DNA from 4 places in the Staphylococcus ureilyticus genome. Region 3 is predicted to be linked to each of the others. Evidence: riboswitches for the same ligand, from Rfam matches in the RefSeq annotation. Region 3 holds a riboswitch; each other region holds the start of a gene.

Region 1 (8,522 bases), 1.2 Mb from region 3:
GTTGAATTTTTCTACTATATTCATCTATACCTAGACCAAAACCAAGAGTGACAAATGGCGTTTGTCCATTTGAAGTATAAAGTGTATTTATTTCGTATTCTAGACTTTCAATTGCGTCATTAATATCTTGGGTGATTTGATAATCAACATATGCATCAATATGTGTATCATCAACAAATTGTTGTGCCAATTTTCTATGTTTTGCTTCGTTATATTTTACGTAATCACTTAATAATTCGTCTACTCGATCAATGGTACAACCCCCGTATTGACTACTAGAGACGTTGGCAATAATTTGTACAAGCTGAGCAGAAGCTGTTTGAATTGATTTTGGCGATGTCACAGATGCATTGCCAATTCGAAATCCATGTTTCAACATATTTTTAGCATCAATTAAACAACAGTTAGTGAGTGGTTGAAATGGGTGATAATCTAAGTCATGGAAATGTATATCTCCACTTTTATGTGCTTCAGCTATATGTTTAGGTAATAAGTAATCCAAAGCATATGATTTAGATACAACACCTGCTGTTAAATCTCTCATTGTAGAAAAAGTGGCACTATCTTTATTAGCATTTTCGTTAATAACTGTTGGATCTTTTGTAATAAGTTTCGTTAAATTTTGTTCTAATTTATTCATTTTACCCCTTCTTTTCTATATATTGTATATAAAAATAATTTATACCACAATATATAGTGTTTCAATGTTGAGAAGAGCTGTTAACAAATATGTCACAAATTTGTTACGATTTAAGAAACTTTAATTTTTATTCTAAAATTTTTGCTTTTGAGAAATGTAAATGTCCTATTTTATGCTTTTAGCAAAATGTGTATATAATGCTTGCGCCTGTCCTTCATCTTCCAAGCCATAAACATTCATACGACCATCTTTAAATAAAGTAATATTGATTTCGTTATAAGAAAGTAATTTAGCAAAGCTATTGGCCTTTTTAATTTTGGCAGGTAGGTAATGTGCATATTCAAAAATATTTTCATCGAAACGAAGCAAAAATGTATTGCCACATTGAGATTCTACGTTTGTATGTTGAGGTTGGTTCAGTAAATCATATCTCTGATGTACACAAATGCTACAATCGTCATTTTTAAGTTGGTTGATATTCACTGTATGGTACTGGATTGAAAAAGTATCTAGCGTTATTAATTTTTGAGAGAATCCAGATGCTGTTATCCAACGTAATAATTCCGAAACTTCCATGCTAGCTACTTGGTAAATAACTGTAGGTAACACACCATTAATAGAACAACTTTCTGCAGATTCTGGCATCTTATCGAGCACGCATTTTAAACATGGGCCTTTATAATCAATACCATAAACGGTACCTTGACTTCCGATTGCTGCCCCATAAATCCAAGGTATCGAAAATTTATGGCATACTTCGTTAATCAAGTATCTAATTTTAAAATGATCCATGCCATCCATGACGATATCAGGATTTGATTTTCTTAAAATGTGTTCAATGTTGGTGCAAGTTATTTCTTTGTATAATGTGTTGATTTTAATATTAGAATTTATATCTAACAAATGCTTTTTTAGTGCTTCTACTTTAGGCATCATCGTTTGTGCATCGTTTTCAGTATAAGTGGCTTGTCTATGCAAATTTGATAATTCTACAATATCCATATCAATAATCGTAAGCTCGCCAATCCCCATACGTGTTAATATTTCTGCACAATGACTTCCTAACGCTCCTGCTCCTACAATCATCACATGTGTTTGCGCTAGTTTACGCTGGCCTTGTTCACCAAAATTTTTATAGCGTATTTGACGAGAATATCTTTCCATCATAAAAATCCGATGCCTTCTGTTGGACTTGAAGCTTGAGCTGTGTACTTAACTGGTATTCTCCCTGCTTGATAACTCATTCTTCCTGCTTGAATACCCAACTTCATGGCTTCTGCCATTTTCCCTGGATCTTTCGCACTAGAAATTGCTGTGTTTAATAAAATGGCGTCGGCCCCTAATTCCATAGCATGACATGCATCTTTTGGTGATCCAACCCCTGCATCCACAATTACGGGTACATTGGCGCGTTCAATAATATAACGTAGATTTAAAGGGTTGTTTATTCCTCTTCCTGTACCAATAGGTGAAGCTAGTGGCATAATCGCGTGTACTCCTAATTCTTCTAAACGCTTAGCAAGTACAACATCATTTGAAATGTAAGGACACACTGTATAACCTTTTTCTAGTAAAACCTTGCACGCCTCATATGTTTCTAGCGGATCAGGTAGTAAGGTTTCCTGATCACCTATCACTTCTACTTTAATCATGTCACAAAGATTGGCATGATTAGCAATTTCTGCAATTCTTATCGCTTCCTCAGCTGATGTTGCTCCAGCAGTATTAGGAAAAGTAACAAAATTTGATAAGTCAACTTTTGCTAAAGGGTTAGGAAATTTCTCATCATATAAGTTCATTCGACGTACTGCAAAAGTTAAAACCTCTGTTTCAGACGCATTTATTGCCTCTTTTTGAATGGCTTCTGTTTCAAATTTACCAGTACCTAATAACAATCTTGAATTGAATTCAAATTTTCCTATTTTAAACATCTTATCCGCCTCCTACAAATTCTAATAATTCTAAACAATCTTTATCATTAACGATATGATTCTGAAATTGGTTTTGCTTAATTAATTTTTTATTATGTTCAACAATCACTCTTTTTTCGTCTAAACCAAGTGTTTGCAATACCTCTTGTATATTCAAAGGATTTTCAAATGTGAAATTATCACCATTAATAATGCAATGCATCATGATTCATTCCTTTCTCGCTAATTGATTAGTAAATCATTAATTTTGTGTTGTTTCATAATTTAACCATGCTCTGTGTAACGCTTGCACTGTTTTTATTGAGTGATTAAAAATAGAAATACCTGCGATACCTTGAAATCCCTTAGGCAAATGAGGCATAGTTGTTAAATTAATACCACCTAATGCGATTACGGGAATATCACTTTTCAATGCTTCATTGACCTCACTAAATGATCTAGGGGTTAACCCCTTTTTAGACTTTGTTTCAAATACGTGCCCATAAAGTACAAAATCTAAATTTAAATCTGCTGCATATTGAATTGCATGACTACTGTGTGTAGACATACTTATTTTTATGTCTGAACAATGTTGCTTTAAAGCACGGATTTGCTCATCATTTTCTCTAAAATGTATGCGTGATAAGCCGCAAGATTGGAGTACACGATAATCACTGTGAATAATAATTTTATCTTTTGGAAAATGTTGTTGCTTTAGTTGGTTAACCCATTCAATCTTCTCAGAAGTACACATCGGTGACCTGACGATGAGATAATCAATATAAGGTTCAATTTCACAATAATTCGCGCTATCTTTCTTGGTTAATTTATGATAATTGGTAATCGCAATAATCACTATAATCACTCCTAAAAATAAAAAAACGTTACTTTTCCAAATAGGAAAAATAACGTTAATATGAACGGACTAATACGGTTTATAACGCCACTTTTCCTACGCCAGTACAAACTGGATCAGGTTCAAGGAATTCTAGCGTATCACGCTCGTCTCAGCCTTTTATCATAAAGGCACTTCCAGTGGTCTAAACTTATCTCTATTTAATTGATATGCATTTTATGTTTATTTCATGTTTAATTTAACGTAAAAACTGTATTTTTTCAACCGTCTATATTTTTCAAGCTTTTTATTTTCCAAGAAATATCATAAGAAATAGTGACATAATCGCACGGATATCATAATTTTATTGCGATAACTTTAATAATTCTTTTGTTATTTTTTTGGTATCACCATAGATTTTTTTATATATTGCAAAATACTGCTTATATTGCATATGGTTTTCTATACATGGTTCAAATACTTTATCATATTGTATAAATTGTCTTACCATCTCAGCGGTATCATGAAACCACCCTACACCTTTTGCTGCTATCATTGCTGCACCCATACTTGGTCCCTCTTCATGCTTTAATTTATATACTTTAGCGTTGAAGATATCAGCTTGTAATTGAAGCCAAAAATCACTTTTAGCTCCACCACCAATAGAAGTCATTTCTTTAATTTTTTTATCATTTTCACGTAAATAATAGATAGATTCATATAATGCAAAAGTGATGCCTTCAATCACAGCACGAGCCATATCTTTATTATTATGCATATGACTTAAGCCAATAAAACTTCCTCTAATTTGACTATCACCATGGGGTGTACGTTCTCCTGATAAATATGGTGCATATATTAAACCATTACTCCCTAGAGAAGATTGTTTAGCTTCATCCAAAATTTGACTATAAGTTAAGCTTGGCGTAATGTTTTTTTGAAACCATTTTAAACTATCGCCTGCAGCTAATATGACACCCATTGCGTAAGATTTTTGAGGGAGCACATGATTAAAATGATGTATATTGTGACCATAAGTCCCTGTATTCTCAGAATCACACGCTAATATGACACCAGAAGTACCAATACTACATAATGTATCGCCATCACTAATAGCGCCTGCTCCTAATGCGCCACAGGCATTGTCTCCGCCCCCAGCATATACTGCAACATTTTTATCTAAACCTAATTCCTCTGCAATTGAAGTATTAAGGTACCCTACAAAATCTTGTGATTCAATTAATTTTGGACAAAGTTGGTATACACCATAATATTCACAAATATTTTTATTCCAACACTTATTTGCTATATCCATTAACAATGTGCTTGATCCGTCAGAATATTCCATATATATCGTATCTGTGAATTTAAATCTCACATAATCTTTAGGCAATAAGAACACATTTGCTTTGGTCCAAATCAATGGTTCGTTTTCTTTTACCCATAACAACTTAGTTAATGTAAATCCTTCTAACACAGGATTATCCATGACATATTCACCAAATTGTTGTTTTATTTGTTCACACTGAAATGTGGATCTTGTATCATTCCATAAAATGGCATTTCTAAGTGATTGAAATTGATGGTCAAGTAACACTAAACTATGCATTTGACCAGAGAATGATATACCTTTAACCTTCATATCTACTAACTTCTCCGAATTCAATAAGTACTTTATACAATCTTTAGAGGCTTCAAACCAATCTTCTGGATTTTGTTCACTAAAACCTGTTTGTTGATTAATAACATGAATTGATTCACTAGTAACATTTAAAACGTCACCTTTTTTATTAATAGCAATGGCTTTAACAGAACTTGTACCGATATCTATGCCTAATACAATCTCTTTCACATATACCATCCTTTAATTTATAGTTATTTTTTAACTATTTATTTTCAATGTCATTCACGTTATATTTATAGCACAATATATTTGAAAATAAAAATTGTTTTTATAAAAAAATATTTTTAGTTCAATTTTTATACATCAAACAAGTAACAACAATGAATGACATAACATTTTTACATCCAGAAATGTAGTGATACTGTTTTCAATGTTTTAAAATACATTAGCTATTTTTAAGTTCGTACAAATTTATTAAAACTAAAACAAAAAAGCACTGAGATATTTTTTCTCAGTGCATAAAAGTATAAGTAATGATAATGCATGTAACCTTTTAAGTATCTAAAATAGTAGTTTAGAAGCGTAAATAACAACCACCACAGTAATTGAACTTAATAAAGTAGATAAAAAAACAAGCTCTGCTGCAAGTTCTGGGTGATTGTCATACTCCTGAGCAATCACAGAACTATTTACTGACGTCGGCATTGCTGAAGCAATAAACAAAGTTTGCGCAATAACGCCTTCAATACCCATGATTTTTATAATTATTAATGCGATGACTGGTCCAATCACTAAGCGTACAAATATAAAAATATATGATAATGACCACTTAAAAGTAAAGTTTATATTGGCAATTTGTGCGCCTAACATAATTAAAGCAATTGCAATCATCGCATCCGCTACATAGTTAGCTGGCGTCCAAATAAATTCTGGTATAGGGATATCAGCATAATTTAAAATAATTGCAAACAGCAAAGCGTATAATACTGGCATTTTAAAATAACCTAACATCGCTTTCAATTTTCCAATTTGTGCAGATTGTATTGCGAAAATACCATATGAAAAAGTGAAAATATTTTGTAATGATAGAACGATGACTTGTACTGACATCGCTAGTGGATCACCCTTGAATACTAGATCATTGACTGGTACACCATAGTTTCCAGAATTAAAAAATAATACACTATTGGTTAGCGTTGTAGCCTCGCCCTTATCCCTTTTGTTTACTAAAGTTAAAACTTTTCCCACTATATATAAAAAAATGATGTATATTATGAAAAACACTACAATATACAATAATAAACGCAGTTCAAAATTTGTTTTATAAAATTTTACAAAAATAAATCCTGGAACAAACACATAGATATTTAATTTAGCTAAAGTCTTCAAATCTAGAGTGAACTTTTTCTGCAAGATAAATCCTAATGCTATCATTATAAAAATAGGTAATAACACACTCTGTAATATATAAGCCATTTCACTCATTCTAGAACACTCCCTCGTAAGAAACTTTAACACTAGATATATTCATTTGTATTTAAGCTAAATTTAGATATCTGACTTTTAAAACTATGTTGTTTGTATACTTTAAAAATATAAAAATCAGGAGTGAAATAAAAATTGATAAATTAGAAATCAATTTCATATTTCAACTCCCATATTGTATCAATAAAAATTCTACACTTTACTAAGGTTACACTATTTTAATTTGTACATCATTTAATGGATTTGCTTTATTATTTAAAAGGGATTTATAACAATAAGATAATATATCATTCGTCTCTTCGGTTGTCTTCATCGTTATTAGTAGTATTATTAATCTGCTTTTGTTCATTGCTGTTATTTTCTTGCTTTCTTTTGTTTCGTTTTTTTTCTTCCAAAATTGACATAACTATAAAGCCAACAACTAATAGTGGTGTAAGTATACCAATCATCATCATCATTTAGCTCACCTCATTCGTTCATTTCAATTTAATGTCTATATTAACCTTTACTATCAATTTACATGTTTTTATTATCTTCCTCAATAGAACAACTTATTTTATTGCATTTTAATTTAGTTTAATAACAATCCAATTCATGCTACTTGATTTGATATCACCCCAATTTGTATACAGCATTCTATTTTTTGGGCGCTAAACTCACTAAAATGCTACTTTTATGACTCACATTTCACATTTTATGGAAATCAATAACCTATGACATCTTGCCAATTAGATGGAATACTGACTTTATACAACGCTGAAAATTTTTTCAATTATTCAGTACTTCAAAATTATTCACGAATTGTTCGAATTTATCACTATTTTTGCGCTCAATAATAGAATATATTATAAACAGATGTAAAAATTATCCATTTTTTTAGTTTTAGAATTTTATTTTATTATAATTACGCAAAATTAATTGACGTATTAATTTTAAAAAGAGTACTATTTAAATAAATGAAATTAAATTTAAGTATATCTACATTTCCAAAACAAATTTATTGCTCTCACTCCCAATACCTTAATACTTAATCTGATTCTCATTTTACATAAATTGATGCTAACTTTTCTAGCAACATTTAAGGAATGGAGGGTTTCAATGGATTATAATCACATCATTTATGATGAAGGTGATCAATTAGAACATTTAAATACACCTAACTTTTCCAATATATATTTGGTTATTTCAGGTATGATTCATTTCCAAAAAGTAAAATCAAATTTTATATTTCATCGAGGCGATGTATTTGTGGTATACGATTTCGAAGAAAATCTCATTGTACATCGAGAAGGTATGCTTGCTTGTATTTCAGTAAATAATTTAAGTTATCATCGTTTCACCTTAATCAATCGAGAAAATCTTCTAGAAAAATATAAATTAAGTATGTTGATTACCGAAACTTATATTACAACTTTAAAAAATATTTTAGAAAATAATTTATTTAATGGAGACATCGGAGTTATTAAATTAATTAATTACCTCAATTCATCTCAAGCAAATATATATGGTCAGTTGACTTACTCGAATAAATTAATTAAAAACGTTGTAGAATATATTAACCAACATTACAAGCAACCATTAACGCTTAATTTACTAGCTAAAACATTTTACGTAAATAGTAGTTATTTATCTAGAGAATTTTCAAAAAAAATGAATATTTCATTAATCAAATACATTAAAAAAGTTAAAATCTATAGTTTATCTAGGGATTTATTAACAAATGGCAATAGCGAATCAATTTGGGTAGATTATGGGTTCCGTTCATACAATACTTATTTGAGAGATTTCAAAAATGTGATGCATATGACACCAAAAGATTTTATAAAACAACATAATTCTAAAAATACAAATACGAAGATAGAGCCACATCAATTATATAACCAACTCCAATTAATTTTAGATACAATCAAATCTGAATAATATATAAAAAATCCAAGTTTACCTATCAAAGGCAAACTTGGATTAAAAATTAATATTTATATTTATTATCCTCGTCAGTATCGGAATAATTTTCTTTGATTTTTTCTT
Region 2 (8,522 bases), 150 kb from region 3:
ATAGCTCAAGCAATGTATAAAGAAGGTTATGAATTTTTTGGCGTCCTTTATATTGGTGTGATTTTAACAGCAGATGGTCCGAAAGTAATAGAATTTAATGCTAGATTTGGCGACCCTGAAGCACAAGTATTACTAACGAGATTGGAAAGTGATTTGATGCAACATATCTTAGATTTAGAGGCTAAAAAGAAGATAGCATTTAAATGGAAAGATTCGTCTGTCGTTGGTGTAATGCTTGCTTCTAAAGGGTACCCTGGTAATTACGAAAAAGGTAAGACTGTTTCAGGTTTTGATTTAAATGGTAATTATTTTGTCAGTGGTTTGAAAAGAGATAGGGATAAATTTGTCACCAATGGTGGTCGTGTCATCTTAGCATTAGGAGAAGGTCATGATATTGCTAGTGCTAAAGCAAATGCCTATAAAGCTGCAGAAAAAATTCAAAGTGATGGACTATTTTATCGAAAAGATATTAGTAATAAAGCAATAAAACATTTATAAATATTAAAAAAAGTCGTAATTTCTATTTAGATGTGTATAGAAATTACGACTTTTTAAATTTTGAAGCTGTATATCGTTAAAAGCTATGTGTTCACAAATCAATCTATGTAAATTGACATAGAAAAAGATAAGACAAAGTGGTTTAGTTTTTGTCTTATCTTTTCTTAATTGGATAGTAATGAATTTTGGATAAAATAAGGTAATCGTTAATATATATTTTTTATACGAACATCGTTTATACCTGTAATCGGTAAGTGAAGTGCTAAGAAATAAGCAACAACCAAAATGATGATAAAAACGATGATTAATAGAAAGTCTTTATACGAGAAAGGTGTATGATAATAGTAGGTGCGCGTACCATCTTTAAAACCTTTTTTCTCCATTGCAACAGCAAGTTGATGTGCTTTTCTAATGTTTTGGCTTAAAAGTGGAATCATAAGATGTTTGATTCTACTAAATAAATTGTAATTTTGTTGAGAGATAATTTGATATCTCATTTTTAAAGACTTTCTAAGTTGAACTAAAGTGCTAATCATTAATGGCACCATTCTTATAGCAGCCATAAAAGCATAAGCAACTTTAGGCTTAACTTTTAAATGTTGCATTAGGCTGTAAAAGACCATTACAATTTCAGAAGTGAAAGCAATTAAAATACCGAAAAATGAAACAGTTGTTGTACGTAATGCTAAATGCAGCCCTCTAACTAAACTTTCAGTACTAATTTGAATAAATCCTAATTTAAACAATATATGAGTACCTTCACCATAAAAAATCATGAATAAAGCTGAAATTAGGCTGAAAGTTATAGTAAAGAAAATAAAAGCAAATGTTATTTTAAATTTTATACCATTAAACATTAATAAAAACAAGAACATCAATAGACAAATATAAATCATAAAATCGAATTGATGTACAAATATAACAAAGAAAAACAAAAAAACAGCTAATGCTAACTTTGTAATGATATTCACATCATCCATGAAAGAGTAGTGTTTTTTCCACATTTCAAACATGATGCTCACCTGCTATCTCTAGAATATGTTTTTGACTTACACACAATTTACGTGTTGGATAGCGTGCGATAATTTCAGGATCATGTGTAACCATAATAATTGTTTGGCCATCTCTAACGCGATGTTGGAATAATTTAATTAAATTAAATGTATTATGACTATCTAAGCCGAATGTTGGCTCATCTAATAAAATATATTCTGATGTAGAGCTTAAAGCTATAGCTACACTCAGTCTACGTTTCTGCCCGATTGACAGTTCATAAGGGTGTTGTGATTGAACATCTTCTAAATTTAACATTTTAAGCATTTGAATTGTTTTTTCTTCAGCTTCTGATATAGAAGGATAATTAGCTTTGTTTTGTATGAAAATTTCTTTGTAAACTGAATTCGCAATAAATTGAATTTCAGGATTTTGATATACAAGATACATATTTTTAGCAGCTTCTTTGATTTTAGTAAGCTTTTTGCCATCAAAAGACATTGTGCCTTCATATTTAATAAGCTGCATCATCGATTCTAATAAAGAAGTCTTGCCTGAGCCGTTTGGACCGGTGATTGTAATCCATTCGCCACCAGTGATATTAAGTTTTGGTATATCGATAAGTGTCTTTTTACTTCTTTTTATAGTGCCTTGTTCAAAAAGAAATAGATGCTCATTGGCATATTGAATATTAGATTGCTGTAAATCGATAGGTAAAGGTGCTTTATCCCAGGCTTTTGGATGCCAAACGCCATATTCGGATAAAAGGTGTTCATAGTTGTTTAATATGTCAGCTGGTGAGGCATCACCAATAATAACACCATCATAGTTTAATAATATTACGCGATCGATATGCTGCCATATATGTTCTACTTTATGTTCAACTATAATCACAGTTTGATCTTGCCATAACGCTTTAATCTTATTCCATAATTCTTCTGTTGATGTTACATCTAACATCGCGGTTGGTTCATCTAGAAATAAAGTATTAGCTTGTTGTAATAATGTTTCTGCAATTGCTAATTTTTGTTTCATACCGCCACTTAAATTATTGATATATTGGTCTTTTTTGACGTTTAAATCAACAGACTCGAGTGCTGATTCAATCAATGCATCCATTTTATGTCGGGGCGTTTGTAAATTTTCAAGGACAAAGGCGAGTTCCTCATATACCTTTGGCATACAGAATTGGCTATCAGGTTCTTGAAAAATAACACCACAATCTTGATCAATCTCTAATTTATCGTATTTCATTGGCAATTCAATGAGATTTGGTACGATATCACTTAAAACATTCAATAACGTGCTTTTACCTGAACCAGAGGGACCAAGTATAAGGACCTTCTCTTTATCTTTAATTTCAAGTGATAAATTGTCGAATATTTTCTTTTGTCCATTTGGATATTTAAGACGTAGATTTTCAGTGACTATCAACTTTTATGCTCCTTATAAATTGTCATAATCTTTTTGTGTTGCAGGTCTGAATAATTTGGTTACGCCAGTTTGATCTAATATTTTCACAATATAATAGGACAACAATCCAGCCACAACAATACCGCTAATCAATCTAAATACGATATAAAGTGTTAAGTTCCATCCTGCAATTTCTCCTAAATAACCATAAGCAAAATCAAGGGGAAGTGTCGCAACAGATGCTAAAAATCCTGCTAACATAGCTACCATTGCTGAACGTGATTTATATCTAAAAATAGCGAAAATAATCTCACATGCTAATCCTTGAAGTAATGCATAGACCATTGTTGGAATATCAAATCTTCCCATGACAATTGTTTCACCTGCACCAGCAGCAAATTCAGCTAAAATCGCAATACCAGCTTTTGGTATAATCAAATATGCAACAATCGCAGCCATAAACCATGCACCATATGTTAGTTCTTCAATATGAAGACCAGAAACTTGCACTGCCTTATATACTAAAGTCCAAATATTATAGACGATAGCAAACACAACAGCTATAAGTACGGTTACTAAAATTTCTGATAGTTTTAAACCTTTTGACATAAATTCTCCTCCAATAAAAAAACGCACAACCATCTAGAAGTTGCGCGTTAAATATAGGCATACGGATATCAAAAAACATATCACGATACACTTTCCTACGCTAGTTTAATCTAGATCAGGTTCAAAGGGTTTGAGGGTATACCTCATCTCAGTCACTAAACACCCCTAGTGCGAATATTAAATTTAATTTTAACTATAATGTATGACTTTTAATTAGTTATGTCAAGGTATATTAACGTTGAATTTGATATTTATGACTTAAATCACAGCACATAACATAAGGTTAAATAAAGACATTTTGTATAGTGCATTGGGTGATGTGGCAGTGTGGTTTTGTTAATTTAAGTTTGTTTAATTCATCGTTTTTAATGAAAAAAGGAATGATTAAGTTCAGTTACATATCACAATAAATACGTTATGTAGTGTGATTTATAAGAAAGTGTTTTTAATTTTTGTCCAAATATATCGTTGTTAAGATGTTGTGGTGTGCTTCACTCATTTGTTTATAAGTGTGTTAGATTATAGTCTCGAACCATATTTTGAGTAAGAAGTATGAAAATCAAATGACATGATATTAAATAAAGGACTAAAACCATGTAAAAGTGGTTTTAGTCCTTTAGACTAATTATAAGATTGATGTTTCAGTTTTTTTAATATTAACCTTGATAGTATGAACAAAAATTAAATGCTATTGTTCACTTTTAATTTAAATTATAATGTTCATATAGAAATCAAGCACATTTAGTTTAATCTAAAGTATCTTGAATATTTTTTTTCGTTTCTTCAGTACTATCTTCAGCAGATTCTTTTTTATCTTTCAATTTATCTTCAGCTTCTTTTGCTTTTTCAGCTGCTTTTTTATTTAATTCTTCTTTACTCATAGTTAAACACTCCTTCAATATTCAAATGACTTATGTTTTCAATATACCACTTTATTTGAAAACTAAACCACAAAGATCTAACTGTATATTACGTTAAATTTGAAATATTTGTTTAATCGATTATGTTTGGTGGAAACTTGACTGTACAACTATTTTCTATCATACTATAGACTTATTTATTGATTTATTAAAGACAAGAACTAAATGTTAATATATAATAACTTTGAGGTGAATGGTATGTCTTTTTTAAAGAAACACGCTGAGATATTATATAGTTATATAATAGGCATCGTTTCGCTCTTCACAGGTCTCATCATTTTAATAAATTTATCTATGGTCCATGACTTAAAGGATAAAGGTAAAATTGAATTACATATTCATAATGTTTGGGATTTTATAAATGCATTTTTTGCAGAAATCATAAGAGTCATGAGTAATTATATAGGGAATTTCCCTGTTATAAGTGCAGTATTAATTATTTTATTTGGTATTGTAGTCATCTTACTCGGATTCACGCTATTAAGAACAACAAGATATGATTATGATGTTTCAATCTTCTTCTTAGTGATAGGTATACTGTTCTTCATTATAACACTTATTTTAATGACACAAGTTTATAGCTTCTTTGCTATCATTTTTATTATCCCATTTGTAGTTCATATTGGGTATATTGTATATAAAGATGAATTAAATCCAGATCACAGAAAATATCATTATTTATTAATTATTTTCAGTTATGGGATAAGTTATTTAATTACGCAAATCGTATTATATGGAAGAATAGATAGCGACGAAATCATTCCTATTGATATTTTGAGTGTAAATACATTCTTTTTATTAATGTGGTTACTAGGTCAAATGTCAATTTGGAATTTCTTGTTTTTAAGAAGGGCACTTCCTTTAACAAAACAAGAATTAGGTGAAGAAGAACCTGAATTATCTAGAACAAGCAAAGGTACAGTTACAAACCAAACGAAAGAGCATTTGAAAAGTTTACAAGATAAGACAACTGAGTTTACTCGGAAAACACGTAGAAGTGTTGATATTCAAAAATTAAGAGATAAAAAAGACAAATTTATCGAAAAATGGAAGAATATTATTGATATACAAGAGGATGATATTCCAAATTGGATGAAAATTCCAAAATGGGTTAAGTCAGCTTATGTAGAAATATTTTGTGGTGTTGTATTATTATTCTTTACAATTATAGAATTTAATAATAGAAATGCTTTATTTGTTTCAGGTAATTGGGAAATTTCTCAAACACAATATGTGATTGAATGGATTACCTTATTATTACTAATGCTGATTATTATTGCTTATATATTAACGACATTAACGAACTTCTTGAGAGATAAATTCTATTATCTGCAGTTGTTTATGGTTAGTATATTATTTTTCAAATTGTTAACGGAATTTATGAATATTATGGTTCATGGCCTATTATTGTCAATTTTCATTACGCCAATATTGTTTGTGATGCTAATCGCAGTAATTGTATCATTTATTATTAAATTGCGTGAACCTTCAAAAGATTAACAAGTAAATAAACTTTTAAAGGACTGGCTATTGCTAAATGCCAGTCCTTTTTGATTCATGATTGAAATAACACAAAAGATTAAAAACAATAATATAATGTTTGAATTGAGAAATCATTCAATTATAGATAAATGATGTTACGATATTTCTTGAGATGATAGAATAAGAAAGCATAAATTATAAAATTAGAAGAAAGGCTGACATTTAATTATGAAAACTGCCGTATTAAATAAAGGTAAAGAAACGAAATATCTAAATGGATATCCATTAATCGATGATGATGACGTGTATGCGCATGATCATTTAAAAGAGGGCGATTTATTCTCGTTAGTAAATGATGAACAAACCTATATTGCAACTGCGTACGTCGGAAGGCAACATAAAGGACTTGGATGGGTATTGAGCTATGATGAAAATGAAGTGATTAATACTCAATTTTTTGAGAGACTTTTTGAAATCGCAATACAAGAAAGAGCGTATTTTTATAATATTGAAGGTACTAATGCTTTTAGAATATTTAATGGTGAAGGTGATGGTGTAGGTGGTCTAACTATTGATAATTATAACGGACACTTTTTAATACAATGGTATTCTAAAGGTATTTATAAATACCGTTATCAAATTTTAAATGCATTAAAAAATACCTTAGAATACAAATCTGTGTTTGAAAAAATGAGATTTAAAGATGCCCAAATAGCTGGAGGGTTTGTTGATGGGGAAGCACCAGAATTTCCTATTATAATCGAAGAAAATTTCACATTTTATAATGTGGATTTAAATGATGGTCCTATGACAGGTATTTTCTTGGATCAAAAAGAAGTACGAAAGAAATTAAGAGATCATTTTGCTGAGGATAGGTATTTGTTAAATGTGTTTAGTTATACTGGTGCTTTTTCAGTTGTCTCAGCAGAAAAGGCCAAAGTCACTACTAGCGTTGATTTAGCTAACAGATCACGCACATTAACAGAAGAAAATTTTGGCTTAAATGCGATTGATCCAAAGACACAATATATATTTGTAATGGATACCTTTGATTATTTTAATTACGCGCGCCGTCATGATTTACTTTATGACACAATCGTTATTGATCCACCTAGTTTTGCAAGAAATAAGAAAAAAACATTTTCAGTATTGAAAGATTACGATAAATTAATACTAGGTGCTTTGGAAGTGCTTTCGCCAAATGGAACTTTATTATTGTGTACAAATAATAGTACATTTTCATTAAAAGCATTTAAAAAAATGATTGAAGATACATTGAATAATGCAGAAGTTGATTTTGAACTATCAGAGGTAATGGGATTACCAAAAGATTTTAAAACACATCCACACTATAAACCATCAAAATATTTGAAGGCTATTTTTGTAAATATACAGTAATTTCTGTGAAAGAGGGTAATATTTTTAAAGTACAAGATTTTACCAAGGAGTGAATATCATGAGTTTAAAAAATAAAATAACTAATAATGTAACACAGAAAGTCGGAAATAAAGTTTTAAATATTGAAGATATAAAAAATAAAAGCGATATACCAACGACTAACATAGAATTAGATGAACGTCGTCAACGCGCTCAAGCTATAGTGAGAAAAAAATCAATGTTATCTTCAAGTGTTAGTATTGTACCAATACCAGGCCTTGACTTTGGTGTCGATATCAAGCTAATGAGAGATATTATAGAAGATGTTAATAAAATCTATGGTTTAGATCACAAACAAGTAAATTCAATGAGAGAAGATGTAAAAGAACGTATTTTTACAGCTGCTGCAATACAGGGTAGTCAATTTATAGGTAGAAAAGTATCTAATGCCATATTAAAAGTCGTTATTAGAGATGTTGCAAAACGTATGGCTGCTAAACAAACAAAATGGTTCCCACTTGTAGGGCAAGCTATTTCGGCTTCAATCAGTTATTACTTTATGAAAAAAATCGGTGATGATCATATTGAAAAATGTGAAAAGGTTGTTAAATCTTTAATGTAATGGTGGAGCGTTTTCATAAAAAGTAACAATATTCATTGAATATTGTCATATCATGGGTGCAACGAATTGAATTTATATGTATAATTTGGTAATGTTATTATATAAAACTATGCTAGGTTTTATAATAAACTAACGATTCTAACTATACGAAGGAGACATCATATTATGGAACAAAAATCATATGTAATTATTGACGAAACAGGTATTCATGCACGTCCAGCTACAATGCTTGTTCAAACTGCATCAAAATTTGATTCAGATATTCAATTAGAATATAACGGTAAAAAAGTTAACTTGAAATCAATCATGGGTGTTATGAGTTTAGGTGTAGGTAAAGATGCTGAAATTACAATCTATGCTGATGGTAGCGATGAAACAGATGCAATGGAAGCGATTACTGATATCTTATCTAAAGAAGGATTAACTAAATAATATGTCTAATTATATTAATGGCATTGCTGCTTCAGATGGTGTAGCAATTGCTAAAGCATATTTATTAGTTGAACCTGATCTTTCATACGATAGTGAGAAGATTCGAGATGTCGACGCAGAAATTGCTAAGTTTCAAAATGCTATTGAAACATCTAAAGTTGAATTAACAAAAATTA
Region 3 (8,522 bases):
TGAAAATTATAGCAAACTCAAAAAAGCCTATAATAAGAAACAAAATCATTATTATAATGATATTAAAAATGGAGTAAAAGTGAAGTTAGCACCACATACAAAGGGAATCGCAACGATTAACATTCCATATCGTGACGGTATGGTGGCTTATGTAGATCATAAAAAAGTAAAACCTAAAAAAGTAAATTATATGATGACTGGCGTACCAGTCACTAAACAAGATAGTGAAATTATCATTAAATACCGCCCTAAATATTGGTTTACGATGATTATAATTTCAGTTATAAGTATCTTAATAAGTATTTTTTGGTGTCTAAAGAAAAAATCTAAACTTAAATAAAGGAGTTTATCTGAGATGAGGTATGACCGTGTTTCATAGAATTTGGTCCCACAAACTAACAAGATTTTTAACAATTCTTTTAATGGGCGTCGGCGTAGCTTTATTAACGTTCACACCTTATATTTATCGCTATTTAACTGACGGTACTGTATTTAGTGGTCATGGTGATGGTTTTAGGCAAATGATGCCTTTCCAAATGTATCTTTACGAACACCTTAGCCAATTCAAAAGTTTTTATGACCATTCTTTTGGTTTAGGTGGAGATTATGTTAAAGATTTATCCTATTACTACGCAACCTCACCTTTTGTACTAATTAATTTTTTATTCGTGTGGTTATCTGAAGTAATATTTAATAGCAACCCTAGCGACATCACGTATTGGGCAAGCAATCAATTAATAGTAGCTTTTTTCAAATGCATCGCTACATTTACCGTTGCGTTCTATTTCTTTAATTATATCAAGCTCAAAAAACACATAGTATTTTTGGCTTCAATGTTATATGCAGCTTCAACAACCGTTATTTATTTTAATTTTACTTGGTCATATTATGGAGATTTATTAATTTTTCTTCCCCTATCTTTGCTCGGTATTGAACGGTTTTACAAAGATAGAAAAATAGGATTATTTATTTTTTCTATTGCTTTAACATTATTTTCTAATTTTTATTTTAGTTATTACGAAGCTATTGTAATTTTGAGTTACTTTATCTATAGATGTGTGTTCCCTCATGCAAAAGATATTGTTACTAGGAAGCAACAACTTTGGATGATTCCTACAGCTGTTATATTAAGTACTTTAATTGCTATTTGGGGCTTTTATACTGGCGTTTCTTCTTTTTTAAACAATGATAGAGTAAGTAATCCTAATTTTAATTTTGGTGTCATTACAGATTTCGCACGACAAAAACATTTTTTTACAAACGGATTTTATATCACTGTGACTATCATCGCACTCATTGCCTTACTATCTTTTAAACTATATCGACATTATTATTATAAACTTTTTGCGATTGCAACTTGGATCATGCTTATAGGATCACTAACCCCTCTTTTCGATAGTATGTTTAATGGGTTCTCAACGCCTGAACGCCGTTGGGTTTATATATTTGCACTTACTACTGCTGGATTAATAGCATTGTTCATTCATTATTTATCTGAATTATCTTTGAAGTCGTATATATTCGCTTCCCTTCCAGTATTAATGATTATGGGAATCATGCAAATGATCGTTAAAGACCAGAAAATGACATGGATGGGCATCTGTCTCGTAATTATGATTTTTATCGGCATATTGCTTTATAAAAAATCACTATTCAAATTAAATTGGCCGTCTATTGTGCTAATCATATTATTCATTATTCAACAAGCGATTATTTTAGATAACGACCATGTCAATAATGTTCAAAAATACGAATCAACTGTTTCATCAATGCATGATTCAAAATATAAAAGTCCTGCACTAGCTAATAAAATAGATAAAATTAAACAGCATCAAGACGATCCATTCAGTAGAATTGATTACATGTCACAATACGGCTTGAATTCACCAATGATATATCATTTTAACGGTATTGCATTATATTCAAGCATTTTCGATGGCGACATTTTAAAGTATTATGATAAAACATTACAAATCAATATGCATACGGATAAAAACAGCACTTATCGTCTACTTTCAAATAGAGCAAATTTGATGGCACTTTGGGATGTCAATGATCGCATTCGTCGCCCAGAAGACAAGAATATCCCCTATGGCTTTTCTAAGCAAAGTACAATCAAACATTCTGATGAGGAAACCTTTATACATTCAACAAATAAAGCCAATTATCCTAGTGCGCACATTACAAATAAAGTATTTGATAAAAAAGACCTCAAATCGCCTATGGATAAAGAACAAGCTATGTTACAAGGGATAGTTTTTGATCAAGCAGATGAATATCCTACAAATCAACAGTTCACACCAAATAAAAACTTACTATCAGAAACTTCTACTAATTTAATTAATGCAAAGCGTACGCAAAAAAATAAATTAACCGTTTCTAAGGATGGTGGAGGTGTCCATTATCAGTTACCAGCATCTATTGCAAATCAGTATGAAGATCTCTATGTAGAGATGGATGTTGAATTGTTAGGGCCAGACAAGGCTCACAATGTTGGTGTGAATGAATATAATCAACATCGTAATAACCTATCTTATAAATATAGACGTTTTGTCACTCCAGTAACGATGCGAGTAAAATCTGTGCAAGACTTGAATATAAAATTATCTAAAGGTAATTATCGCTTTAATGTTAAAGGAATTTATGGAGAAAACTACGATGTATTAAAGAAAGCACATAAACAACTACATTCTGTGAAAGTTTCACAAAATCCACGTCATTATACAATTAAAAAAAATAAAAATGATGAAGGCTATCTCGTGTTGCCAATGCCTTATAGAGATGGAATGAAAGCTTATACAGACAAAGGCAAAACATTACCAGTTAAAAAAGGCAATGGTATCATGACAGTAATTCCTGTAGAGCAAGGACAAAAGACAATTACACTTAAATATACACCGCCCCATACATGGTTATTAGTAATAATAAGTATTATTGGAATCATTTTAAGTTTCGTTTATACAAAATGGATTTATATTAAAAAATAATATCATCTTCAAATTGATTACAAAATATAAAAAAGAAGCAGTTCCTAGTCGGAACCGCTTCTTTTTTATGACTTTTATGCTGATTAACGAATTTCTTTAATTCTAGCAGCTTTACCACGTAATTCACGTAAGTAATATAATTTAGCACGACGTACTTTACCGCGACGTTTAACTTCAATTTTTTCGATTTTTGGAGTGTGTAATGGGAATGTACGTTCCACACCTACACCTGAAGAAATCTTACGTACTGTGAAAGTTTCTGAAATACCTCCACCGCGACGTTTGATTACAACACCTTCGAATACTTGGATACGTTCGCGAGTACCTTCAATAATACGTACGTGAACTCTTAAAGTGTCACCTGGACGGAATGAAGGTAAGTCTGTGCGTAATTGTGATTGTGTTACTGCTTCGATTAATTTGTGATTACTCATTATTTTTTCTCTCCTTCAACCTATGTTCTTGCCTAGACAAATATATAGCAGCGGATCATAGTGATTTTCGTGTGTCGCACACTTAAATTATGTTAGCACACTGTTATTCATTTTTCAATTGCTTTTTGTATCTTTCTAAAATATCTTTGTCTTTATCAGTAAGTGAATAATTTTCTAATAAATCTGGACGCTTTTCCCATGTACGTATCAGTTTTTGTTCATGACGCCATTGATCAATATGCGCATGATTCCCTGACAATAATACCTCTGGTACGTTCATATCTTGATAGGAACGTGGTCTGGTATATTGTGGAAATTCTAATAATCCATCCTGAAAAGAATCATCTTCATGTGATTGTTGATTACCTAAAACACCTGGAATTAATCTTACAATTGCATCGGTCATTACCATCGCAGGTAATTCTCCACCTGTTAAAACATAATCTCCCATAGAAATTTCATCCGTAACTAAATGCTGACGGATACGTTCATCATATCCTTCATAATGCCCACAAATAAAAACTAAATGTTCGGAATGACTGAGTTCCTGTGCAATTTCTTGATTAAATGGTCTACCTTGTGGGCACATTAAAATCACGCGTGTATTTTCTGTTTTTTCAATATTCTTCATCGCATTAAATATAGGTTCTGGTTTAAGCACCATACCTTGCCCACCACCGAAAGGATAATCATCTACTTGATTATGCTTATTTTCAGCAAAATCTCTAAAATCAACAGTATTAATTTGTAGCATTTCCTTATCTTGCGCTCTTTTTAAAATCGATTGATTTAATACACCGTCAAACATTTGAGGGAACAAAGTTAAATAATCTATCTTCATTACTCCAACAGTCCTTCCATAGGCGTAATATCAATACGTCTACCTTCAATATCTATATGTTTAACAACATCTTCTATATATGGTATAAGATATTCTTTATCCCCTTTGACAACCCATACATCATTGGCACCCGTTTCAAAAATTTCTATCACTCTTCCAACAGGAGTTTCATTATCATCGAATACGGTACAACCAATAATATCTGAGTAATAGTATTCGTGCTCCCCTAATTCAATTTCTTCATGATCTCGTTCTTGTAATAGGATTTCACCTTTTAAATGCTCAATATCATTAATATTGTTGATACCTTCAAAGGTCAACATGTGCAAGCCTTTATGCATACGATATGTCGCAATTTTCAATTCTATTGTTGGTTCGTTTTGACGTTCTATCATCACAGTTTCACCTGGTTGAAAGCGTACATCTGTAAAATCTGAGTGAGATTTGACTTTAATTTCGCCTTTTATACCATGTGTATTGATAATTTTGCCTATTTCTACTTTCATATAAGCTCCTCCGATAATGTATATGTATCATTGAAATTCGTTATTTTTTATTTTTCGACTAAAATAATTATAACATGAATTGTTAGTATTATTTTAAACCTTCTCTATATGTTATGAGCTAAAATATTGTATAAATCATCTTAAGTCATTCTTGATCAATGTATTCACTCGTATAAGCCTACTAAATTGTTGATGTTGCTTTATATAAATGATTACCGGTATGCTAATTTAAAAGGCTGGGACAAACGAATTGTCTCAGCCTTTTATGATTATATTGGCATGCACAATGGTTAACATTCAACCATAGTCATCCATACCGAGATGAGTCGTCGAAATCATTTTAAATGACTACGATTTCCACGACTCTCTCTTTTTTTAAAATTTTTATGTGCTAATAATGACGATTATTTTTGATCGTCAAATTTTTTCAAGATACCTTCTCTTGATAAGATGTTGTGTACAGTATCTGTTGGTTTAGCACCATTTTTCAACCATTTTAATGCTAACTCTTCGTCAATTTTAACTTCTGGAGCATTTACATTATTTGGATTATAAGTTCCGATTTGTTCGATGTTACGACCATCACGTGGCGCACGAGCATCTGCTGCTACGATACGATAGAATGGATTTCTTTTTGAGCCTAAACGTGTTAAACGTAATTTAACTGCCATTTATATTCTCTCCTTTGATTGTTCTAATTTTTATTTTCTACAAGAAATAATATTAACAGTTATCTAGAAGTTTGTAAAGAGTTTCTTCTTTACCATTTTATACTTTTAATCACTTCATTGTACCAATATTATTTTCGATATCATCGTAAACTTGACATTAACTATTAAACACTATAAATTGAAAATAAATTAAATATTAAATGCACTAGGGGTGTTTTTTAACTGAGATGAGATTTACTCAAACCCTTTGAACCTGATCTAGTCCATACTAGCGGAGGGAAGTGTTACAAAAATAACAAAGCTATATCAACATATTAACTATAGATTGTAGATTTTTAGTACACAGCTTCTCTTATGGAGGTTGTGTATTTTTTTATTTAATAAATGATTCTAGGAGTGAAATGATGAGTAAAACAATACTTATAACTGGTAGCAGTAGAGGATTAGGCGCATCCATTGCAAAAACTTTAGGTAGCCAAGGGCATCATGTAATTATCAATTATTTTCAGAATAAGACATTAGCAGAAAAGGTTGTAGACGAAATTGGTCACGAACATGCAATTGCGATTCGTGCTGATGTCACAGACAGAGCACAAGTAGATCAATTAATTGCAGAAGCCACCAATCATTTTGGAAAAATAGATGCTGTTGTGAATAATGCGCTTATAGGGTTTAAATTTGATCCTTCTCGCCAAAAATCATTTAAAGACTTAAATTGGTCAGATTACCAACAACAAATTGACGGCACTCTAAAAGGCGCTTTTAATGTAACCCAAAGTGTTATCGACCAATTTATTGAGCATAAATCAGGTACTATTATATCTATCGGAACGAATTTATACCAAAACCCTGTCGTTCCCTATCATGAATATACTACCGCTAAATCAAGTTTAATCGGTTTTACAAGAAATATTGCTGCTGAACTTGGTCAATATGGCATCAAAGCTAATGTCGTTTCTGGTGGTTTATTAAAAACTACAGACGCCAGTGCTGCCACTTCAGATGAAGTATTTGAATTAATTGAACAGACTACACCATTACATAAAGTAACAACACCACAAGATGTAGCAAATATGGTAGCATTTCTAGTTAGCGATCAAGCTAATGGTATCACTGGTCAAAATATTACCGTAGATGGCGGTTTAACAATGAACTAAAATATGGAGGGCATCAATTATGACGCACGATCAACATCTCAATATAGGTGTATTAATTTACGGTTGTGGCCATCACCAAGCTGCATGGCGTATGCAAGATTCTAGTATTGAACGAATCGGTGATATCAATTATTATCAATCGTTAGCTCGACTATCAGAACGAGGCTTGCTAGATGCTATATTTTTTGCTGATAATCAATCTTTTCCTGCAAAAACGGATAATGACATGCCTGCTTTTTGGTTTGACCCTTTAATGAATTTAGCAGCAATTGCGCAAGTAACTCATAATATAGGTCTTGTTGCGACTATCTCAAGTACATTTTCGAATCCTTTTACTGCTGCAAGACAATTATTGAGTCTTGATCATATGAGCCAAGGACGTGCAGGTTGGAATTTAGTAACATCTATGACGGATTTAGAAGCTGCAAATCATAGCATGTCTAGTTTACCCGCACATCACGAACGCTACAAAAAAGCAGATGAATTTGCATGTGTTATGAATCAACTATTAACATCTTGGAGCTTAGAAGATTTTGTACATGACAAGACACAAGATATTCTAATCAATGCAAATCATATCCATGCCATTAGTCATACTGGAGAACACTTTAAAGTACAAGGACCTTTAACAACACCAAGTAGCCTACAAGGAAAACCTGTTGCTATGCAAGCTGGTGCATCCGACCCTGGTATTGCACTAGCTACGAAATACGCAGATGCCGTTTATGCAGTAGCTTGGAATATACAACAAGCTACTATATTTAGAAAAAGATTAAATCATCAACTGGAATTAGCAGGTAAATCAAAGAACAGTTTGAAAGTCTTTCCAGGACTAGTCACATATGTCGCACCAACATACGAAGAAGCTTATGCTAAAAAGCAAAAACTAGACACACATTTAGCAACTGAAACAGCATTAAATCAATTAGAATTTTTCATTCATCAAGATTGTCATAATTGGGATTTGGATGAACCGGTCCCACCTTTACCACCATTGGAATCTTTTAATGGCCCTAAAGGTCGTTACCAAACTGTATTGGAAATTATAAAAGATAAAAACCCAACTTTACGACAATTGTTAGGCTATCTCAGTGCAGGTGGTGGACACTTGACACTCATCGGAACGCCTGAACAGATTGTTGACGAAATGGAACGTTGGTTCAATGCAGGGGTAGCTGATGGATTTAATTTAATGCCACCAACTTTACCAAATAGCTTAGAAGATTTTGTAGATTACATCATTCCTGAATTACAAAAAAGAAATCTTTTTAGAATACAATATGAGGGTAAGACATTTAGGGAAAATATGAATTTACCTAAATCAAATTAAATAACTTCCCACCTACACATAAAATTTCATCATTTAATATTTTCCATGATTTTGTAACGCGCTGACGCCTAGGGTTATGATATGAACGAGAGACTACTGGCTCGAGCCATATCCCCAGGCAAGCATGCGCGAGCAAAATCTCAATTCATATAAAAAGGACCAATCCATTTTCATACGGATTAGTCCTTTATTCGTAATGAGCCTTATGTTCCACTCACTGCTTTTACAACTATTTTATAGACAATTGTTAAAACGGTAAATTCATACCATTTAACATATTCTCCATTTGCTTACGTTTACCTTTTTTACCTTTGCCGCCACCAGAAAATTGCTTCATCATTTTCTTCATTTCGTTAAATTGTTTCATCAATCTGTTAACTTCTTGAACAGTACGTCCTGAACCCTTAGCTATACGTTTTTTACGTGATACATTTAATGTTTCTGGGTTATTACGTTCATTAGGTGTCATAGATTGAATAATAGCTTTAATATGGTCAATTTGTTTATCATCCATATTAAGATTATTCATCCCTTTCATTTTGTTCATACCAGGAATCATTTTCATAATGTCATCTAATGGACCAAGGTTTTTAACT
Region 4 (8,522 bases), 810 kb from region 3:
GGCATTTGAATTAAGATTGGTAAACAACCTAACATGCTCTTCATTGGATTCATATCGTATTTTTTATATACTTCCATCATTTCTTGGTTTGCAGCCATTTTTTCTTCTTGCGTTCTAGAACGCTTAACTTTTTCTTGAACTGCATCAATATCCGGTTTTGCAACCTTCATTTTTTCTCGCATCATATGACTATTTTTATAGTTTGATAACATGAAAGGCAATAATACAACACGTATTGCCAATACAAGTACTACTATTGCTAAACCATAATCATTGTTGAAACTTGTTCCCAACCAATGAATTAACTTGTCCATTGGTTCTACAAACGTATTAAAGAAAAATCCATCTCTATTTTCAGGTTTAGAGTAGTCACAGCCTGCTAAAAGGACCATTACACCTAATAATAAAGGTAGTAGCGCTTTCTTTTTCATTTTTCCACCTCTAATGATATATTCACATAAAATTTATTTTATCATACTCAAAGGAAAGTAGAAAACAAAAAAAGAAATTTTCCGCATTATTCAACAGTTTGTAAAAATTGTTGTACAGTTTCTTGGATATTTGAACTTTTCGAGATTGCAGAAATAATTGATAATCCATCTGCACCATGATTCATAATGATTTGAGCATTTTTTGTATTAATACCTCCAATTGCAACGATTGGAAAATCTTGAACTTTAGTTCTTAATGTTCGAATCATTCCTGGGCCCACTGGAGCTTTAGCATCTGATTTTGAGCCCGTATGATACATCGGTCCAACACCGATATAATCAATATTGGTTAAGTCCGATACTTGATATTCTTCTAAATCACTTACACTAAGACCTATTATTTTATTACTAAATGTACTGGCGAATGCATCAATATTGGCATCATTTTGTCCTACATGTATTCCATCAGCATCTATTGCTTTTGCTAAGTCTACATCATCATTAACAATAAAAGGAACATGATAACTTTTACATAAAGATAATAATTTTTGTGCAAGTTCAATTTTGGCATTTCCAGTTAATGAACCATCCCCTTTTTCTCGAAATTGGAACATTGTAATTCCTGATTCTAAAGCTTCAGTCACAACATCTATAATTGATGTTTGTTTTGGTATATCTTGTGTACCACAAATAAAATATAGCTTTAAATACGCTTTGTTAAACATAATTACACCTCTTGCTTATTTTGATATTGTATATCAGTTTCAAAGGTCATATTATACAATGCATTTAACAATTCTACTTTAAAACTACCAGGTCCTGCTGAATTTTGTTCAGCTTTTTCTGCAGCGATATTATATAGAGAGACCGCTTCTATTAACGCATTTATAGATGGGGTTTCTGAGTCAACAAAACTTGCTACTATTGCTCCTAATAAGCAACCAGCACCAGTTATTCTTGCCAACAATGGAGATCCGTTAGATAGTTTAAATATGTGTTCATTCTGAGCAATAACATCCTCTTTGCCAGTTATGACAATAGACGTATTAAAGTGTTTGCGTGCTTCTTTTGCAATTGATACTGAATCTAAACTACTATCGCTGTCAGTTCCCTTCATTTTAGTATCGCTATTAATTAACGTTAAAATTTCAGAAGCATTTCCTTTAATAACAGTAACTTTTATTTCATTGAGAAACTTTTTGCAAAAATCTTTGCGGTATTGTGAAGCACCTACAGCAACAGGATCAAATATAATCGGTTTGCCAAGATGATTCGCTGTTTTGGCGATTTTTAAAATATCTTGTTCTCTTTCTTTTGTTAACGTACCAATATTTATTAACAAAGCGTTTGCAGCTGTCAGCATATCATGTGCTTCTTCAGGCGCCTCACTCATTGCTGGACTAGCACCAAGACTTAACAAACCATTTGCAGTAAAATTTTTAACTACATCATTTGTATAACAAATGACAAGCGGTTGATCCGCCCTTAATTTTTCTAAATTATTCATCATCTAAACCAACTTCCTTCATATATGCAAAATGGTTTACTGGACCTCTACCTAAACCAATTTCTGGTGTATGTTTAATACTAAGTGAAATAAATTTCTTCGCTTTTTGAACTGCATCGAACATCGATTTACCTTTTGCTAACTCTGCAGTAATAACAGCTGAAAAAGTACATCCTGTACCATGTGTATGTTTTGTATCATATCTAGGTTCTTCAAAGGTAAACACATCATCTTGTGTAAATAAATAGTCTATAGCTGTATTTTTATCACTTGAATGTCCCCCTTTTATAACAACACCCTTGCTACCAATTTCATTGATAAATATATTGCCAGCTTGATAAATCGACTGTTGGTCATGAATTGTAATACCTGTAATTTCTTCAGCTTCTGGTAAGTTAGGCGTCGCTATTGTAGCGTAAGACAATAAAATATTTTGTAAGTTTTCTTTAGCATCATCATCCATCAAAGAATCACCACTTTTTGCTAACATAACTGGATCGATAACATATGGAATATTGTTGTATTTTTTTAAATACATTTGAATAATCTCCATCATTTCTTTAGATGCAATCATCCCAGTTTTCAAAGCATGTGGTAGTTCATCTGAAAATACACTTTCCATTTGCTCTTCTAACCAATGTGAATCTAGATTATGAATATGTTGTACGCCTTTAGTATTTTGAGCCACAATGCTTGTTATTGCAGCCATACCATATACACCACATGCATGGAATGATTTTAAATCTGCCATGACACCTGCACCACCGGTAGGATCAGTTCCAGCAATCGTTAACGCAATCTTAGGTTTATTCATTATTTTGACCTCCGTATAACCAATTTTCTTGTATATATGCCATATTAAAGAAATTTCGTTCATGTATCGTACTTTGTAAGAAACAAGATTTTATTGCTTCTTTTTCTTCAACTGCAAGATTTTGCGTTAATCGGTCCATTAATTCATCAAAAATATTTACCAATTCATCCATTTCCGTACTATAAAATTCAAACCATTTTGATAAAATTGAGTCTTTATTTAATTCACTGTCTTTCAACGCTTCTTTAGCAATCACTTGATACACATATGGACAAGGTGCCATTGCTGCAATTGTATATGCAGCATTTTCTTTTGAATAGGCATTGAAATACATATGTTTGATATAATGATCTCCACTTGGTGGCCAAACTTTTTCTTGAACGATTTCACTATAGTTTTGTTGTACATATGTTGCTAAGATTTCGTGTGCTTCTACTTCACCATCAACTATAAATTGTATTTGTTCTACTAAAAATTGAACCTCTTCCAATCTACTCATTTTTGGTATTAACAATGCATATATATTTGCAAATTCTTTTAAATAAGAAGCATCTGCTCTCAAATAAAATTTCAAAGCCTCTTCAGAAATCGTACCATGCAACATTTCTTGGATAAATGGATCATTATAGATATCCTCAATAATTGGTTGTGAAGCTTTTTTTAATTCCTGTGAAAATAACAAATTTAGCCCTCCTAATTAAAAAAACTACATCCCACGTAGGAATGTAGTTTATTAATATATATTAGAGCAATTTCCCAAATATTAATGAATGCTACTTTCCTACGTTGGTCTTAACCAAATCAGGTTATAAGGGTCTGAATTTCTCATCTCAGCCATAAGGCTCCCCTAGTAGTTTCTTTATTATGTATTTATATAAAACATATCAAAGTACATCAACTATTGCAATAAAATGGTTTATATAAACATTCTAGTAATACAAAAACCTTTAATATGATTGTACTCCCAACAGTTATAAACTAAGTTAAATGTACATATGATTAGCTTTATATACTCTAGATGCATATTATTTATAAGAAAAAATATGCAGGACTTTGGCTATCGTTCATGCATAATTAGCACTAACTTAATATAACAATAAAAAGCTGAGACAATTAAATTGTCTCAGCTTTTCCAAAAATAAACTTTATTGTATTTTGTTATATTATGCTGTAACCCATTGTGAAGGGCCAACTTCATCATATAATTTTTGAGCTGCTGCATCTTGAACTGCTTCTGGTGCGTTAGCAGCTGGTTGACCTTGATATTCAGCTGGAGCTACTGAATCCCATGTACTTTGTAAGAATTGGAACTTACCTGAAGCACCTGATGATGGGTTTGTAGCATGAATATCGCCACCTGATTCACGTTGTGCAATTTGTTGTAAGTGTGCATTCACACCTGATGAGCTAGTTGAAGCTTCATTTGAGCTTGATGATTGAGTTGAAGCTTTTGTAGTTGCTTCTTGTTGTGGTTGTTGTGTTTGTTCAGTTTGTGGAGCAGCTTGTTGAGCTGGTTGTTCAGTTTGTGCTTGTTGAGGTTGTTCAACAGAAGTTGTTTGTTCTGATGATACATCTTCACTAGAACCTCCACCAAAACTCCATGACCATGTTTGGCCATCTGATTCAAAATTATAATTTGTACCATTATAATTAAAGTTATAGTTATATGCACCCTCTTGTACAGGTGATGCATTTAATTGTTCTGGATTAGATTGTGCTAAGTTTGCTAATTCTGCTTTGTCAACACCTTGTTCAGCTGCGTCTGCTGAGTTTCCTGCTGCAAATCCTGTTACGCCTAAACCTACTGCTAATGTTGAAGCTAATACTGTTTTTTTCATTTTTAAAAATTCCTCCTATAAGGTAAATAATTTTTTCGTTATGATTAATTTGCAAGTACAACTATAACATCTTAAAAACAGTAGTAGGTTACAGCCAAATAAAAAAGTACACCCTTTCTTTACATGGTGATTACATTTATAAAATAGAATATAAGCATCATCAACTATGTTGAAAACTGCTATGAAAGTTTATGTGACTATTTAACAAATATAGTGAGTGTAATAAAATTGTAATTTATCAGATTATTCTGTATTATTTCGAGATAAATTTCTACCTTCTTATAAAAGTACATTTTCCTATAAAGTATGTATTTTAGCTATTCCTATTGTCTATTGTTAATTTAATAGACAATAAGAATAGCCTGATAGAAGTATAATTAAATAGTAGGATTAAATATATTAGATTTGATGGGTTAAATTAACGGGGAGTTGGGAGTGCTTGAAATATTATACAATTTCATAAATTTCGTTTTCTTCAAAATCAAATTGACTTATAAGATCTGGGTTTTGATCTATTGGAAGTGGATCAAAAAGTGTTTCATCTTCATTTTTAGAACGTGGGGACATAAATTTAATAGTTTCAATAAAAATTTCTGATACAAAATGCATCTGTCCTTCTTTTTCAAATTTTCTCGATTGCATTTGTCCAGTTATACCAACCAATGAACCTTGATTGATATATTTTTCGACATTATTAGCAATTTTTCCGAATGCCTTACAAAATAAATAATCACAAATAACTTTTTGATTTTTATCTTTATAATTTCTTGGGACGGCTACGCAAAATGTAGCTAGTTTATTACCTTCCTTCTCATAAATTTTAGGGTCCTTTGTTAGTCTCCCTACAATGACAATACTGTTAATCATATGTCACCTCCTCTATAAGTAAATCATAAAAAATTCACATGATTCCGTCAAAATACAGTTTTTATAATTTCAAAAAGTAAATGACTACAAAATTCTACTTTTTTCACCTTTATCATAGAAAATTACGTTATAATGATAATATAAATACATTTTATGTAGAGTTTAAATTAATTAAATGGATGTGAGACGATGAAAACATTTAAAGCTGTTCGATTTCAAATCGTATCAGAAAATGGTGGTTTAACTGAGTACGAATTAGAAGATGGTGTCATCATCAATAAGGAAAACAGTGGCACTGGCTGGTTGCTTGAAATCGTCATTTCAGATTATCATTATGAAACTATGAAAACATATATGGATAACGAAACATTATTAGACATACGTGTCGTTATCACTAGACCTGCTAACGATCCAGCTTTATTTGATGCAACCATTAAACATATCATTCAATTAGAAAATACAATTTCTGTTGTTTGTGAATGTCACATTTACACATTAAGACAAGTTTATGCTGAAAGTTTATTAGAACAATTAATAGATGAAGGTTTATCTGGTGAAGACTTGAAGAAATCCTTTAATAGAATGATGCAATCTAAACCAAGACTGAAGGATGAAAAAGTAGATAAATAAAAAATAGTGTTACAGCCCGTTTTAAACAGTCTGTAACACTATTTTTTATTATTTGTCTTGTAAAGCAAATGTTAACTCACAACTACATGCTAACTGTCCATCTACTGTTGCCTTAGCACTACCTTTACCAATAGGGCCTCTGAGCTTCGTGATTTCAACTTCTAAGCGCAAAGTATCTCCAGGTGTTACTTGTTTTTTAAAACGACATTTATCGATACCAGCAAATAGTGCAAGTTTTCCCTTGTTTGCTTCGCTATTTAACATAGCGACTGCACCTGTTTGTGCTAAAGCTTCAGTAATTAATACGCCAGGCATTACTGCATATTCTGGAAAATGACCTTGAAAGAATGGTTCATTACCTGAAACTTGTTTAATTGCTACACATCGTTGACCTTCATCGTATTCTACAACACGATCAATCAATAAAAATGGTTGCCTATGTGGAATAATCTCTTTTATTTGGTTGTAGTCAAAAATTGTTTCCATAATTTGCTTCCTCCAACTTTACTTCTCTCTGTTTCCAATTTATTAATATAATATATTATAACATTAATCTTGTATTCTTTTGATGTCAGCACCTAATGCCTTTAATTTACCATGCAAATCAACATACCCTCTGTCTAAATGCTTTAGTTCAGTAACATATGTTGTTCCTTCAGCTACTAGTCCCGCTAAAATAAGTGCTGCTGCTGCACGTAAATCCGTTGCTTTTACTTGAGCGCCTTGAAGTTGACTTTTACCTTCAATTTTTGCACTTCTTCCTTCAACAGTGATTTTAGCATTCATTCTTTTAAATTCACCGACATGCATGAATCGATTTTCAAACACAGTTTCCGTTACTACTTTATGTCCATTTGCAGTTAATAATAACGCCATCATTTGTGATTGCATGTCTGTAGGAAAACCAGGATGTGGAAGTGTTTTGATATCTACCGGTTTCAATTCGTTTTCAGCACTTACACGAATAGCATCATCAAGGTATTCTAGATTAACTCCCATTTCTTCTAATTTATAAACTAGACTCGTCATATGTTCTTTGATTGCACCGTTAACTAAAACATTTCCTCTTGTAATTGCACCTGCAATTAATAATGTACCTGCTTCAATTCTATCAGGTATAATTGAATGCTCGACGCCATACAAGGCTTCAACACCTTCAATCGTAATGGTGTCAGTACCAGCACCTAACACATTTCCGCCCATTTCATTAATATAATTTGCTAAATCAACAATTTCTGGTTCACGTGCGACGTTTTCTAAAATAGTTTTACCTTCAGCTAATGAAGCAGCCATGATAATATTTTGAGTCGCACCTACGCTAGGAAAATCTAAGTGAATCGTTGTACCTTTCAATCCATTAGTAGTGTTTGCGTATATAAAACCACCATCCATATGGATTTCAGCACCTAGTTCTTCAAAACCTTTAATATGCTGTTCTATCGGTCTTGAGCCAATTGCACAACCACCCGGTAAAGCAACTTTGGCATGACCTAATCGTGCTAGTAAAGGTCCCATTACAAGTATACTTGCTCTCATTTTACTTACATATTCATATGGTGCTTCTTCATTTAATTGTTTTGTTGCATCTACTGTAACTTCTTCTTGTTCTTTATTATAAGAGACCTCAGCATTTAATGTAGATATTACATTATTAATTGTTTCTACATCACTAAGTGCTGGTACATTTTTTAATTTGCTCACGCCTTTTGATGCTAATAGTGATGCTGTTAATACTGGTAATACTGCGTTTTTTGCACCCGAAACTTTCACTTCACCAGTTAATTTTTTACCACCATTAATTTCTATCTTATCCATCTTAAATCCTCCACTTAACTACTTATATATTGCCTAAAATTTTTATTCAAACTTACTATTAAATTATATCGATAATCATACGTAATATACAATTATTTGAATTATTGTACCAAATATTTTATTTGTGTAGAAAATTGTAATAAATCTACAATAAAATTACTGACCGAAGTTCCAATTAATATTGCTAAAAATATCATACAAATTTGAACTTGTACTGGAAAACCTTTTTTAAAAAATTGCTCTAATCTCACTGCATTCAATGCCCAATAAGCAATACAAATACAAAGGACATGTAGTATGAGATGTACAATTGAAAATTGTCCTAAATATTCCATAAGCCATTCTCCTTGATAAACACTATTTATATATTTTACACGAAACACTAAACAAAAGATACTTAATAATTAGATTACTGACTTTTAAATAATAAGCGTCAATTTAATATTATTTTCCCATTATATATATCATGTATGCATAACTATTAAAATTAAATATTTTTACTTACTTTACTTCTAAACGATTAAAAGTATATGTGAAAGTAAAACTTTTACTTTTTTATTCATACTACACTCTTAAATCTTTGGTACATTATTATAATTCACTTGTGATTTAAGAAAGTT

The links. Region 3 has a riboswitch for thiamine pyrophosphate ahead of MUA21_RS04620 (3-oxoacyl-ACP reductase). Riboswitches for the same ligand answer to the same signal wherever they lie in the genome.
Region 1: another riboswitch for thiamine pyrophosphate. It lies ahead of MUA21_RS12005 (thiamine phosphate synthase); the one in region 3 lies ahead of MUA21_RS04620 (3-oxoacyl-ACP reductase).
Region 2: another riboswitch for thiamine pyrophosphate. It lies ahead of MUA21_RS03905 (ECF transporter S component); the one in region 3 lies ahead of MUA21_RS04620 (3-oxoacyl-ACP reductase).
Region 4: another riboswitch for thiamine pyrophosphate. It lies ahead of tenA (thiaminase II); the one in region 3 lies ahead of MUA21_RS04620 (3-oxoacyl-ACP reductase).

Annotation. Positions count from the first base shown of each region.
Region 1 is NZ_CP094825.1:2,448,953-2,457,474, forward strand. It holds partial or broken gene nrdD (anaerobic ribonucleoside-triphosphate reductase) at 1-640, opposite strand, end outside; gene MUA21_RS11990 (ThiF family adenylyltransferase) at 806-1,804, opposite strand; gene MUA21_RS11995 (thiazole synthase) at 1,804-2,571, opposite strand; gene thiS (sulfur carrier protein ThiS) at 2,573-2,773, opposite strand; gene MUA21_RS12005 (thiamine phosphate synthase) at 2,813-3,406, opposite strand; TPP riboswitch at 3,482-3,594, opposite strand; gene xylB (xylulokinase) at 3,750-5,237, opposite strand; gene MUA21_RS12015 (AEC family transporter) at 5,571-6,494, opposite strand; gene MUA21_RS12020 (hypothetical protein) at 6,782-6,952, opposite strand; gene MUA21_RS12025 (helix-turn-helix domain-containing protein) at 7,593-8,414, shown strand; gene MUA21_RS12030 (DUF4064 domain-containing protein) at 8,464-8,522, opposite strand, start outside.
Region 2 is NZ_CP094825.1:793,080-801,601, forward strand. It holds gene purD (phosphoribosylamine--glycine ligase) at 1-498, shown strand, start outside; gene MUA21_RS03895 (energy-coupling factor transporter transmembrane component T family protein) at 705-1,511, opposite strand; gene MUA21_RS03900 (ABC transporter ATP-binding protein) at 1,504-2,925, opposite strand; gene MUA21_RS03905 (ECF transporter S component) at 2,938-3,513, opposite strand; TPP riboswitch at 3,589-3,690, opposite strand; gene graF (glycopeptide resistance-associated protein GraF) at 4,260-4,394, opposite strand; gene auxA (lipoteichoic acid stability factor AuxA) at 4,632-5,933, shown strand; gene MUA21_RS03920 (class I SAM-dependent rRNA methyltransferase) at 6,144-7,313, shown strand; gene MUA21_RS03925 (DUF697 domain-containing protein) at 7,372-7,914, shown strand; gene MUA21_RS03930 (phosphocarrier protein HPr) at 8,080-8,346, shown strand; gene ptsP (phosphoenolpyruvate--protein phosphotransferase) at 8,348-8,522, shown strand, end outside.
Region 3 is NZ_CP094825.1:947,281-955,802, reverse strand. It holds gene MUA21_RS04650 (YfhO family protein) at 1-340, shown strand, start outside; gene MUA21_RS04645 (YfhO family protein) at 369-2,987, shown strand; gene rplS (50S ribosomal protein L19) at 3,071-3,421, opposite strand; gene trmD (tRNA (guanosine(37)-N1)-methyltransferase TrmD) at 3,525-4,262, opposite strand; gene rimM (ribosome maturation factor RimM) at 4,262-4,768, opposite strand; gene rpsP (30S ribosomal protein S16) at 5,173-5,439, opposite strand; TPP riboswitch at 5,637-5,736, shown strand; gene MUA21_RS04620 (3-oxoacyl-ACP reductase) at 5,844-6,596, shown strand; gene MUA21_RS04615 (LLM class flavin-dependent oxidoreductase) at 6,616-7,926, shown strand; gene ffh (signal recognition particle protein) at 8,174-8,522, opposite strand, start outside.
Region 4 is NZ_CP094825.1:1,760,918-1,769,439, forward strand. It holds gene yidC (membrane protein insertase YidC) at 1-431, opposite strand, end outside; gene thiE (thiamine phosphate synthase) at 518-1,156, opposite strand; gene thiM (hydroxyethylthiazole kinase) at 1,159-1,938, opposite strand; gene thiD (bifunctional hydroxymethylpyrimidine kinase/phosphomethylpyrimidine kinase) at 1,931-2,752, opposite strand; gene tenA (thiaminase II) at 2,745-3,434, opposite strand; TPP riboswitch at 3,514-3,611, opposite strand; gene MUA21_RS08765 (transglycosylase family protein) at 3,916-4,590, opposite strand; gene MUA21_RS08770 (single-stranded DNA-binding protein) at 5,038-5,457, opposite strand; gene MUA21_RS08775 (YwpF-like family protein) at 5,647-6,087, shown strand; gene fabZ (3-hydroxyacyl-ACP dehydratase FabZ) at 6,136-6,573, opposite strand; gene murA (UDP-N-acetylglucosamine 1-carboxyvinyltransferase) at 6,637-7,902, opposite strand; gene MUA21_RS08790 (DUF1146 family protein) at 8,004-8,237, opposite strand.